One region of the Planococcus sp. S3-L1 genome, then DNA from elsewhere that is predicted to be linked to it. Evidence: riboswitches for the same ligand, from Rfam matches in the RefSeq annotation. Region 1 holds a riboswitch; each other region holds the start of a gene.
What was found. Region 1 has a riboswitch for cobalamin ahead of QMF37_RS09920 (acyl-CoA thioesterase). Riboswitches for the same ligand answer to the same signal wherever they lie in the genome.
Positions count from the first base shown of each region.

Region 2: linked by a shared signal. The riboswitch ahead of QMF37_RS01565 (ABC transporter substrate-binding protein) and the one ahead of QMF37_RS09920 (acyl-CoA thioesterase) in region 1 are both predicted to bind cobalamin.
Region 3: linked by a shared signal. The riboswitch ahead of QMF37_RS15655 (hypothetical protein) and the one ahead of QMF37_RS09920 (acyl-CoA thioesterase) in region 1 are both predicted to bind cobalamin.

Region 1 is NZ_JASISN010000008.1:108,893-112,714, reverse strand. It holds gene QMF37_RS09925 (PAS domain S-box protein) at 1-480, shown strand, start outside; cobalamin riboswitch at 577-753, shown strand; gene QMF37_RS09920 (acyl-CoA thioesterase) at 903-1,388, shown strand; gene QMF37_RS09915 (ribonucleoside-diphosphate reductase subunit alpha) at 1,390-3,675, shown strand; gene QMF37_RS09910 (ribonucleotide-diphosphate reductase subunit beta) at 3,688-3,822, shown strand, end outside.
Region 2 is NZ_JASISN010000001.1:316,640-320,461, forward strand. It holds gene argS (arginine--tRNA ligase) at 1-862, shown strand, start outside; cobalamin riboswitch at 907-1,093, shown strand; gene QMF37_RS01565 (ABC transporter substrate-binding protein) at 1,267-2,238, shown strand; gene QMF37_RS01570 (FecCD family ABC transporter permease) at 2,222-3,223, shown strand; gene QMF37_RS01575 (adenosylcobinamide amidohydrolase) at 3,226-3,822, shown strand, end outside.
Region 3 is NZ_JASISN010000022.1:33,128-36,949, reverse strand. It holds gene QMF37_RS15665 (GGDEF domain-containing protein) at 1-261, shown strand, start outside; gene QMF37_RS15660 (HNH endonuclease) at 449-1,402, shown strand; cobalamin riboswitch at 1,458-1,651, shown strand; gene QMF37_RS15655 (hypothetical protein) at 1,815-2,363, shown strand; gene QMF37_RS15650 (ABC transporter substrate-binding protein) at 2,360-3,304, shown strand; gene QMF37_RS15645 (arylamine N-acetyltransferase family protein) at 3,363-3,822, opposite strand, start outside.

The DNA.
Region 1 (3,822 bases):
TTAGCCGATGTAGAATTGTATTGTTACCCGGTTCAGTACGGAGAAACGATAGCAATCCAGTCTATTATGCGGGACATCACGCTTCAGAAAAAAATGTCGCATGACTTTTTGCAACTTAAAAACGAAATTTCGGCACCAATTGTTCCGATCATTGATGGACTAGCTGTACTACCACTTGTAGGATCAGTCGATGGGGACCGAAGTATGCGCCTGCTCGATGTTATCCCGCAGAAAGTTCAAGGAGAAAATTTGCACTGTCTCATTATTGATGTTTCGGGGATTTACAATATCGATAATGTGGTTGCAGAATTTCTATACAAAATTGATCAAATCATGCGCTTATTAGGTATTCAAATTATTTTTACAGGAATTCGACCAGAACTGGCATTAAAAGCTGTCGATGTGCGCATAGACTTTAGCAAATTAAAGACAATAGGCACAGTAAAACAAGCTTTAAAACAATATTTGTTAGCTAATTAAAACGAGTTTTTAAATAGTCTTGTTAAAAGTATGAAAGTGGTTTATAGTGTATAGATACAATATTTAGTGTTTTTTATCATATTAATAACTATATGTAGTAAAAATAGTGATGAAGGTGCCTGAGAAGGCTTAAAAGGGAATCCGATAATACCGGAGCTGTACCCGCAACTGTAAGTGCTGACGAGCTATCACAATCCACTGTCCAATGGACGGGAAGGAGATAGCAGAGGACGACGCACAAGCCAGGAGACCTGCCTTTGTTTTAAGTTTATGATCTTCTCCGGGAGTTGAGAAGGATAACGAAGATATTCTGCGTAAGCAGCTGGTTTTTTGCTGCCTTTATTCGCTATTCTGCGTTTTCCAACCCATCCTCCTTGAGAGGATGGGTTTTTTTGTTTTACATAGAAGGAGGAAATGCAATCATGACAGAACCATTAGCAGCAGGTGTAGCAAGAACCATTCAAACAAAGTTAGTGTTGCCACCTGATACGAATCATTTAGGAACGATATTCGGTGGAACCGTACTCGCGTATATTGATGAAATTGCCGCGATTACTGCCATGAGGCACAGCGGAAAAGCAGTCGTAACAGCTTCGATTGATACGGTAAATTTTTTATCTTCTGCTAAAGTAGGGGACATCTTCATCCTAGAAGGTGTTGTGATATCGACAGGTAGAACATCGATGGAAGTGTACGTTAAAGCTGAATGCCAACAAATTGAAACCGGCAATAGAAATTTGACGACGACAGCCATTTTGACAATGGTTGCAGTCGACGGTGACGGCAAACCGACGCCAGTCGTTGGTGTTATACCGGAAACTCCTGCTGAAAAAGAATTATTCAAAAGCGCACAAGAGCGGAAGCAACGACGCATGAAAGTAAACGAATTCGCAAAGGAGTTATGCTGATATGAATATGAAAACAGATACAACAGAAATGGACGCAGTAGAAAAAGCGCTCAAGCGAGCAACTGAGGTTTATGGACTAGATACGCGCGAGCTACTAGAGCGAGCAGCAAAACTCGCTGAACAAGCAAAAGGCGAGCAATCCTTACTTTATGCATTAAATCGTATCACCATGGACGAGCCAGACTGGACTTACGTAGCGGCAGAGTTGTATGTCAGTGATTTGTATAAGAAAGCCGCAAGCAGCCGCAATTATTCCGCTACTGAAAAATATGGTGACTTTTATAAGTTAATCAAAGTATTAACACAAGTCGGGATCTACTCAAAAGAGCTCTTAGCTTCTTATTCACAAGAGGAGATTACAGAAATAGGTCAAGAAATCGAGCCGAGTCGGGATTTGCTATTTAACTACATCGGTTTGTTTTTACTGGCAGATCGTTATTTGGCAAAAGACTATGAAGGGCAGTTGTTTGAACTCCCGCAAGAGCGCTTTTTAGTTATTGCCATGACGTTGATGCAAAATGAGCCGCAAGAGCGTCGATTAGAGCTTGTTAAAGAAGCGTATTGGGCGATGAGTCATTTGTATATGACCGTTGCGACTCCAACTTTATCGAATGCAGGTAAAAGTTTTGGGCAATTGTCTTCGTGCTTTATCGATACGGTAGACGATTCTTTAGACGGCATTTACTTAAACAACTGGGATATCGCGCGTCTTAGTAAAGATGGTGGGGGCATCGGCATTTATTACGGCAAAGTAAGAGCGTTAGGCTCAGACATTAAAAAATTCAAAGGCAATTCCTCAGGCGTTGTACCGTGGATTCGCTTGCTTAACGATACGGCGGTCAGTGTGGATCAATTAGGTCAGCGTCAAGGAGCTGTCGCGATTTACTTAGATGTCTTCCATAAAGACATTATGAATGGCTTCTTGGATTTGAAAACCAATAATGGCGATGAGCGCCGTAAAGCACATGATATTTTCACAGGTGTGTCACTTCCAGATTTGTTTATGGAGCGTTTGCAAGAAAAAGACGAAAACGGACGCAGTATTGGCGAGTGGCATACGTTTTGTCCGCACCAAGTTAAGCAAGTGATGGGTTGGAAAGACGCAAATGGCAATGCCTTAGGACTTGAAGATTTTTACGATGAAAAAGACACCAAATACTTTAGCGAAAAATACCAAGAAGCAGTTGATCATCCGTTGTTGCCGCGTAAAACTTACCGCGCAATGGAGATTATGGCGCGCATCATGGTGTCTCAGCTAGAAACTGGCACACCGTATATGTTTTACCGTGACGAAGTCAATCGTCAAAACCCGAACAAGCACACAAGAGGTCGCGGGCTGACATCGATTTATTGCAGTAACTTATGTACAGAAATTATGCAAAATATGTCAGCTACTACTATTGTTAAAGAATATACTGATGAAGACGGCAACCTCGTCATGATCCGCAAACCAGGCGATTTTGTGGTTTGTAATTTGTCATCGATCAACTTGCCAAGAGCGGTTGGAGCGGACGTATTAGCGCGTTTAGTGCCGATTCAAACACGCATGCTTGATAATGTCATTGACTTGAATACGATTTCAGTAGGACAAGCTGAAGCAACAAATAAAAAATACCGCGCAATTGGTTTAGGAACGTTCGGATGGCACCACTTACTTGCACTTGAAGGCATCCATTGGGAAAGTGAAAAAGCGGTTGAGTTTGCCGATAAGCTTTACGAGGAAATTGCTTATCAAACGATACGTGCTTCTATGCAACTAGCAGAAGAAAAAGGCGCGTTCAGTCAGTTTTTAGGTTCTGAATGGCACACAGGCGAGTATTTTGAACGTCGCAACTACACAAGTGAGCGGTGGAATGACTTGCAACAGCAAGTGGCAACAACAGGAGTTCGAAATGGCTGGATGATGGCTGTTGCACCTAACTCATCAACTGCGAAAATTGGTGGTTCAACAGACGGCATTGATCCGCTATACGCAGTGGAATACGCAGAAGAGAAAAAGAATTTCAAATTTAAAGTGACTGCACCAGACTTGGATCACAACACGTATGATTATTATCGTCGTTCGCGTCACGTATTGGACCAAAAATGGAGCATTCGACAAAATGCAGCGCGTCAACGCCATATTGATCAATCGATTAGCTTTAACTTTTATGTGCCGCACACGATTAAAGCAAAAGAGTTGTTGGAATTACATTTAGAAGCATGGAAGCAAAACTTAAAAACGACTTACTATGTCCGCAGTACGTCTCAGGCAGAAATCGAAGAATGCGAAGCATGCCAAAGCTAAAGGAGAATGATCATGACCATACATGAACCGTTAACAAAGATTAAATTATTAAATCCGGAGCACCCAAACAAATCGACTGGCGTGTTGAACGGCCAGTCTTCGGGGCTGTTAAACTGGAACGACATTGCTTATCCGCAAATGTATGAT
Region 2 (3,822 bases), on a different contig from region 1:
TGGTAAAATCGATGAAGCATTAGCTAAGCTCCGTGCAAATGGTCATGTCTTTGAAGAAGAAGGTGCTACTTGGTTCCGGTCAACAACATTTGGAGATGACAAAGATCGTGTCTTAATTAAAAATGATGGCACGTATACGTATTTAATGCCGGATATTGCCTACCATGAAGATAAATTGCAACGCGGTTTTGGCAAGCTGATCAACGTTTGGGGTGCTGACCACCACGGTTATATTCCACGGATGAAAGCGGCGATCGAAGCGCTTGGTTATGACCGTGATACACTTGAAGTGAGCATTATTCAGATGGTGCAATTGTACAAAGACGGCGAAAAAATGAAGATGAGTAAACGTACAGGAAAAGCGGTAACGATGCGCGAACTAGTCGAACTAGTTGGACTAGATGCCGTTCGTTATTTCTTCGCGATGCGTTCAGGCGATTCGCATATGGACTTTGATTTGGATTTGGCTGTTTCTCAGTCCAACGAAAACCCGGTTTATTACTCGCAATATGCGCATGCTCGTATTAGCTCAATCTTGCGTCAAGCAGAAGAACAAGGTTTACTAGCTTCAGAAGAGCATTTAAACTTGTTGACTTCTGAAAAAGAAATTGATGTGTTGAAAAAAATTGGGGATTTCCCACAAGTCATCGCAGATGCAGCGAAACAACGTGCACCTCACCGCATTACAACGTACATTCAAGAATTGGCGTCAAATTTCCATAGTTTCTACAATGCCAATAAAGTATTAGATGCAGCAAACGCCGAAATGACAAGTGCTCGTTTGGCATTGATCACGGCTGTGAAAACAACGTTAGCGAATGCACTCAAAACAGTCGGCGTTAGAGCTCCTGAAAAAATGTAAGCGAAAGCTAAACGGTTACGTGTATAATGAAACAGAATTCGAACTTTATAGCGATTCATAAAGGTGCTTATGTCTAAGAACATGAGTTAAAAGGGAAGCCGGTTCAACTCCGGCGCGGTCCCGCCACTGTATGTGAGAGGAATTTGCAATATGCCACTGAAGCAATGCTTTGGGAAGGTGCAAACACCAATGATCACAAGCCAGGAGACCTGCCTTTATGACAACACACCCATATGCCTGCGAGGAAAGGCTGGATGCGCATGCTTTTTTATGGCGTCCTTTCAATCCCTCGCAGAACTTTGCGGGGGATTTTGTTTTGTGTCAGTTTTAAGTAGTCCACAAATCAGCGTCCGCCTGCAGCGATTTTTATAACAAAAACATGACACTCTAGGGGGATTTTAATGATGAACAAGTTTTGGAAGTTTGGAGCAACAGCGGGATTAGCAGCCGTTTTACTAGCAGGATGTGGAGATGCGGCAACACCTGAAGAGGATGTCGAAACACCAGCAGAACCACCGGCAGAAGTAGCAGAAGTTGAATATCCGGTAACCATCATAGATGCAGTCGGAGATGAAATTGTTATTGAAGAAGAGCCAGAAGCTATTGTCTCGATGATTCCATCGAATACAGAAATTGCTTATGAATTAGGATTAGGCGAAAAAATGGTCGGCGTATCCGATTATGATAACTACCCAGAAGAAACAGCGGATGTTGAAAAAATTGGGGGACAAGAATTTAATGTAGAAAAAATTATTAGCCTTCAGCCAGACTTAGTGCTTGCACACGAATCGGGACTAGGTGTTGGAGATGCTGGATTGCAACAATTACGTGATGCAGGCCTTGACGTATTCGTCGTTCAAAATGCGGCTAGTTTTGAAGAAGTTTACGATTCAATTACAGAAATTGCACAAGCGACAGGAACGATGGAAGCAGCAGAAAAACTAGTTTCAGAAATGGAAGTCCAAGTGGCTGAAATCGAAGAACTGGCAGCAACAATTGAAGAACCCAAAACGGTCTTTTTAGAAGTCGGCAGCCAACCGGACATTTACACAACGGGAAGCGGCACATTCATGGATGAAATGTTGACATTGATTAATGCGGAAAACGTTGCTGGCGAATTAGAAGGATGGGTTATTATGGACCCAGAAGCAATCGTTGCAGCAAATCCGGATGTTATGATCACGACAGAAGGCGATTATGTTGAAGATGCAGTCGGTCAAATTAAAAAACGTGGCGGCTTTGCAGAAGTAACAGCTGTTAAAGAAGATGCCATCTACAGTTTAAATTCAGATATGCTCACTCGTTCAGGACCACGTTTAACTGCAGGACTAATGGAAATGGCACAGGCAGTTTATCCTGATGTTTTCAATGAGTAAACATCTAGTAGCATACAGCGTCTCTCTGCTGATTTTAGTAGGAGCCGTATTGCTCGGGGTGACCGTTGGAACGGTTTCTATTTCACCAGTTGTGCTGTGGAATCCGTCATCAGATGAAGCGGCGGCCAATATTTTATGGAATATTCGCATGCCTCGCGTAATTTTGGCAGGGCTTGTTGGAGCAGCGTTAGCGATTGCGGGTGCTGCGTTCCAAGGGCTTTTAAAAAATCCATTGGCCGATCCTTACACCCTGGGAGTGTCTTCCGGTGCCTCAGTCGGCGCTGTGACGACGCTCTTTTTTGGTATTTCGATACCGTTTTTAGGACCCTTCACCTTACCGGTTATGAGCATGATCGGAGCATTGCTGACGATGTTTGCCGTTATGAGCTTTGCAAAACTGGTGGATCGCTCGATGAAAATGGAAACCGTCATTTTAACTGGAATCATCTTTAGTTCATTTCTTGGATCAATTATTTCTTTAATGATTGCTTTAACAGGAGAAGAGTTACGGCAAATTATCGGGTGGCTGCTCGGCAGTGTGTCTATGCGTGGTTGGCCATATGTCCGAATGGCGTTGCCGTTTGTGTTAATCGGTTCTTTCATATTATGGCTAAAGCGTCGTGAATTAAATGCGATGCTGTTCGGTGAAGAACGCGCGCAGCACTTAGGCGTAGATGTCAAAAAGAGCAAAATGACGATCTTGATTGGCGGATCGGTACTAACAGGAGCCGCTGTTTCGGTTTCTGGAACGATTGGTTTTGTCGGATTGGTCGTTCCGCATATGACCCGTTTATTATGGGGATCGGATCATCGCCACGTTTTGCCTTTGTCGTTTATTAATGGAGCCGCTCTTTTGATCGTTTGTGATTTGGTATCACGAACGATTATCTCACCAACAGAATTGCCAATTGGTGTCATTACGGCGTTTATCGGCGCACCGGTATTTGCCTTTATCTTTTTCCGGCAGCGCAAAGGAGGGGTATAACAATGCTTGAAATAAAGGATCTAACAGGTGGCTACGGCGATAAAAATATCGTAAAAGACGTATCTTTTACTGTGAAGAAAGGCTCTATTCTAGGTATTTTAGGGCCAAATGGTAGCGGCAAATCGACCTTAATGAAATTAATTAGTGGTGTATTGCCAGCTGAAAGCGGCGAAGTTCGAATCGAAGGTATGTCGATTGCAGATTTTCCAGCTAAAGAACTAGCGAAAAAAATGGCGGTATTGCCTCAATTGCATACACACGCCTTTTCCCATACAGTTCGAGAAACGGTCTCGCTTGGCAGGTATCCGCATCAAGGGGGCTGGTTTTCATCATGGTCTGAAGAAGATGAGCGGACCGTTATAGAAGCCATGCGCTTGATGGACATTAGCCATTATGAAAAAACGCAAATTGACCGGATGTCTGGTGGCGAGCAGCAGCGTGTTTTCGTCGCACAAGCATTAGCGCAAGATGCGGGCATTTTACTATTAGATGAACCAACGAACCACTTAGATATTAACCATCAAAAGGAATTGCTCGATACCATTAAAAAGCAAGCTATTGAAAAAGAGTTAACCATTGTTTCGATTTTTCACGATATC
Region 3 (3,822 bases), on a different contig from region 1:
AACCCTCAAGACCAACGTGAAGCTTTGATGCTTGCTGAAATTGTTAGAAAACAAATAGAGCTTTATCCGTTTGTCGGAGAAGAGTTGCAACCGGCAGGAAAACTAACAGTGTCAATGGGTGTCAGCATGAGTACAGGAGACAAAAGCTTAGATGAATTGATTGGTGAAGCCGATAATGCCATGTATGAATCAAAGCATAATGGAAGAAATTGTGTGACAGCTCATTCTGAAATAAACGCACGTGAATTGGTAAAATCTTAATCGGAAAAAATGATGAAACAGTCACTGTGTATAGTGGCTGTTTTTGCTGCGGCGCTTATGCTTTTCTTAATCCCAACAAAAGCTTTGGATTTGAGTTAAAATAAAAGGAAAGGTTTTTCTTTATCTAACTTGATTTATTACATAGGAGTCATTGAATTTCAGCAATGTTATTATTAGGAGGATATTCATGAATAGTTTTATTGTTATGCAAGGAGAGACCTATCAAGAAGAACGCAACGCAGAGGTTCTTTGGTCACCGAGGGTTGATAAATCGGGGATGATTCCACACTCTTGGAAACGAATGCAGGAGTTAAAAAAAGGCGATATCGTTTTTCATTATGTAAAAGGATTTTTAGTAGCTATTAGTCATGTACGAGAAGATTGTAAACATGGAACCAAACCTAAAAGTACAGACGAGCAGCAGGACAGCACTGAAGAGGTATTTATCGCACGGGCTGTTTATCGCGAATTGGACAATCCGTTATCCATTAAGGCGTTTTTTAGCGACATAGAGCCTTTACTGCCCGTAAAATACGCGGCATTTCAAGAAGATGCTAGTGGCAATTCAGGTTATTTGTATCCATGCAATGAAGAACTGGCGATGAAATTTTTAGAACTAATTAGCGCCTTAAATATTTTCACCTTGGAAGTCGAACAATTGGAGTTGTCAATGGAAGTGATTAAAAAAACAGAGCATGATCCATTAATCAGCTTGATTGCAGAAGCAGAACTACAAATCAAAACGAAAATGCGTAGAGGTAAAGAACAATTCAGAGATAGTTTATTGCCGCTTTGGAACGGAGAATGTCCACTTTGTGGAATTGGTATTGACACTGTGTTGAAAGCGACGCATGCCAAGCCTTGGAAAGACAGCTCAGCTGAAGAGCGGCTAGATGCTTTTAATGGCATCTTACTTTGTGCCAATCATGCTGCTTTGTATTCAGCGGGGTTCATCGCATTTACCGGAGGCGGAAGTCTCCGTATTTCGAGTCAAATTCCAGAAGAACATTATCCCACCTACCAATTAAAAAGAGGGATAAAAATACCCGTTTCGCCAGAGCATGCTCTTTATTTAAGATGGCATAAACGAATCGTTTTTGCCGAACTGCCTAAAGTGAAACTGCTGGTCAATCAACAATAATCGTTCGATAAGTATGTCTTTTGTCGTACGACATATGCTAAACTAGAAACAAGTGAATAATCATGCAGAAAAAAGGTGCTGATTCGTCAGCATAACAGGGAACCCGGTTAGATTCCGGGGCTGTTTCCGCAACTGTAAGTGCGTATGAAATAAGAAAATGCCACTGTTTAGTGTTACCAACTAAACGGGAAGGTTCTTAAAGTAAAGCGATGCACAAGCCAGGAGACCTACCTTTTTTTGAACGTATTTTTACTCTTCGGAAGATAAGGGAATCATACGGCAACGTTTCTATTTTGACTGCTGAAGTATGTCTCTAAATAGCTATGCCGCCGTCCTCTTTTGAGGGCGGCTTTTTGCTGTTTAGAGAGCGTTCAATGCCATGATCTTCACCAAACGGAAGTGAGGTGGAATGATGAAAAAAGACATGCGTTATCTTTGTTATCCATTTATGCAGGAATCTGCAGTTACTGTGGATTTTGAAATTAGGACTGATTCGTTAACTACCCGAATCGGAGAAGCCCTGTCATTGACACAAGATATAGAAGCTATACAACGAGATCTGCAGATTTTACAACCTATGGCTTATCATTTGAACGGCTCAGTTCGCGGTAAAATAGCCGTTCATGAGGAAGACTTGATTGAGCTAAGTAACATGTATGATTATTATGTAAACTTCACAAAGGATAAAATCGGTAATTTTGTTTTGCCGCAAGGAACACACGCTGCATGCGTCCTGCATGTTTGTCGCAGTGAAGCGAAAAAATCAGTAAGAGCCTTGCACAAAGTGAGTTTAGAAAGAGAAATACCGAACATTCTCTTTGATTATGCCAATTTGTTAGCCAACGTGCTTTTTACGATGGCTGTTTATGTTAATCAGCATCACGGAGTGGAAGAAATCCCGTTCGTCAGCAAGTCCTATCCAACTAGACCTAAAAAGAAAGAAGTGACCAATCAACAATGAAAATTTCCTCGTTCAAATACGTAGCTATCGGAGCAGTTGTTTTAACTCTAGGTGCTTGTCAATCAGAAACAACAGAAAAAACAGATGCAGAACCAACGAATAAAGGAGAGGAACAAGCAAACTATACCGTTACAGATGATTTAGACAACGAGTTGACGTTTGAAAAAGTACCTAAAACAGTTGTCTCACTTATTCCAAGTAATACTGAAATTTTGTATGGCATTGGCGCAGGAGAAAAAGTGATTGGCGCGACTGATTATGATAATTATCCAGCAGAAGCAGCTGAAGTTGAACGTATTTCAGATTCAGTCGTTTTTAACGCAGAACGCATCATTGAAATGGATCCAGATGTCGTCATCGGTTATTCTACAGGTGCGCCAACCGGTTATGAAGAGTTAGAAGCTGCAGGTATCCAAGTATTTGTTATTGAATCAGCGCAATCTTTTGAAGATGTGTATGGCGACATCGAACAAATTTCGACCGTCATGGGTCTTGAAGACAAAGGGGATACGTTAAATAGCTCAATTCAGCAGCAAATTGAAGAAGTACAAGAAAAAATAGAAGGGGTAGAAGCGAAAAAACAAGTGTTTTTTGAAATCAGTCCTTCGCCCGAAATTTATACAGCAGGTCAAAAAACGTTCCAACAAGAAATACTGAACCATGCCAATGTCGAAAATATCTTTGGTGACCTCGAAGGGTGGCCAAAAATTTCAGAAGAAGAAGTCATTACACGAAATCCAGAAATTATCACAACAACGGTTTCTTATACGGAAGATCCAATCGGGGAGATCAAAGCACGTGAAGGCTGGAGCGATATCGAAGCGATTCAAAACGATCAAGTCTTTTTCTTGGATTCTGATATCACATCACGCCCTGGACCGCGCATTGGTGACGCTGTGGAATTAGTAGCTAAAACAATTTACCCAGATTTATTTAACTAAAACACAAAAACTCCTCGCCTTAAAAGCGAGGAGTTTTTTTATGCAGGAAATCATAGCGTTATTCCAAGCTAGCTGGATCTATTCCGAACTCCTCTTTTAATACGTTCCTCTTATCGGCTGGAGACAGCTCGATTTTTGTTTTTCGTCCATTTTCTGAGCGTGTTAACTGATGATCTGACAAAGTAATTCGTCCGTTTTGAGTTGCCCGAGTGACTAAGTCATTGTGTGTAAAAGAAGAGTCTTTAGATACTTGATTAAAGACACATCCTTCATGAAAGTCAACCAGCTGCTTTTCATCTGTTGAAAATCTATAAAGCACTTTTTCGTTCTCTTCATTTTCACGAATCAGATCATAATAAACGTCATCCACTTTTTCGATGCGGTAAGTACCACTGTGATCAGTATGGCGTTCACCACCAAGCGGAATTGGACTCATCGTCGAGTCTCCAAAACCGGCATCTACTAAGTAAAGCGTATCAAACTCCACGAGAATCGCCGCATGCGTATCAGTTTTGGCC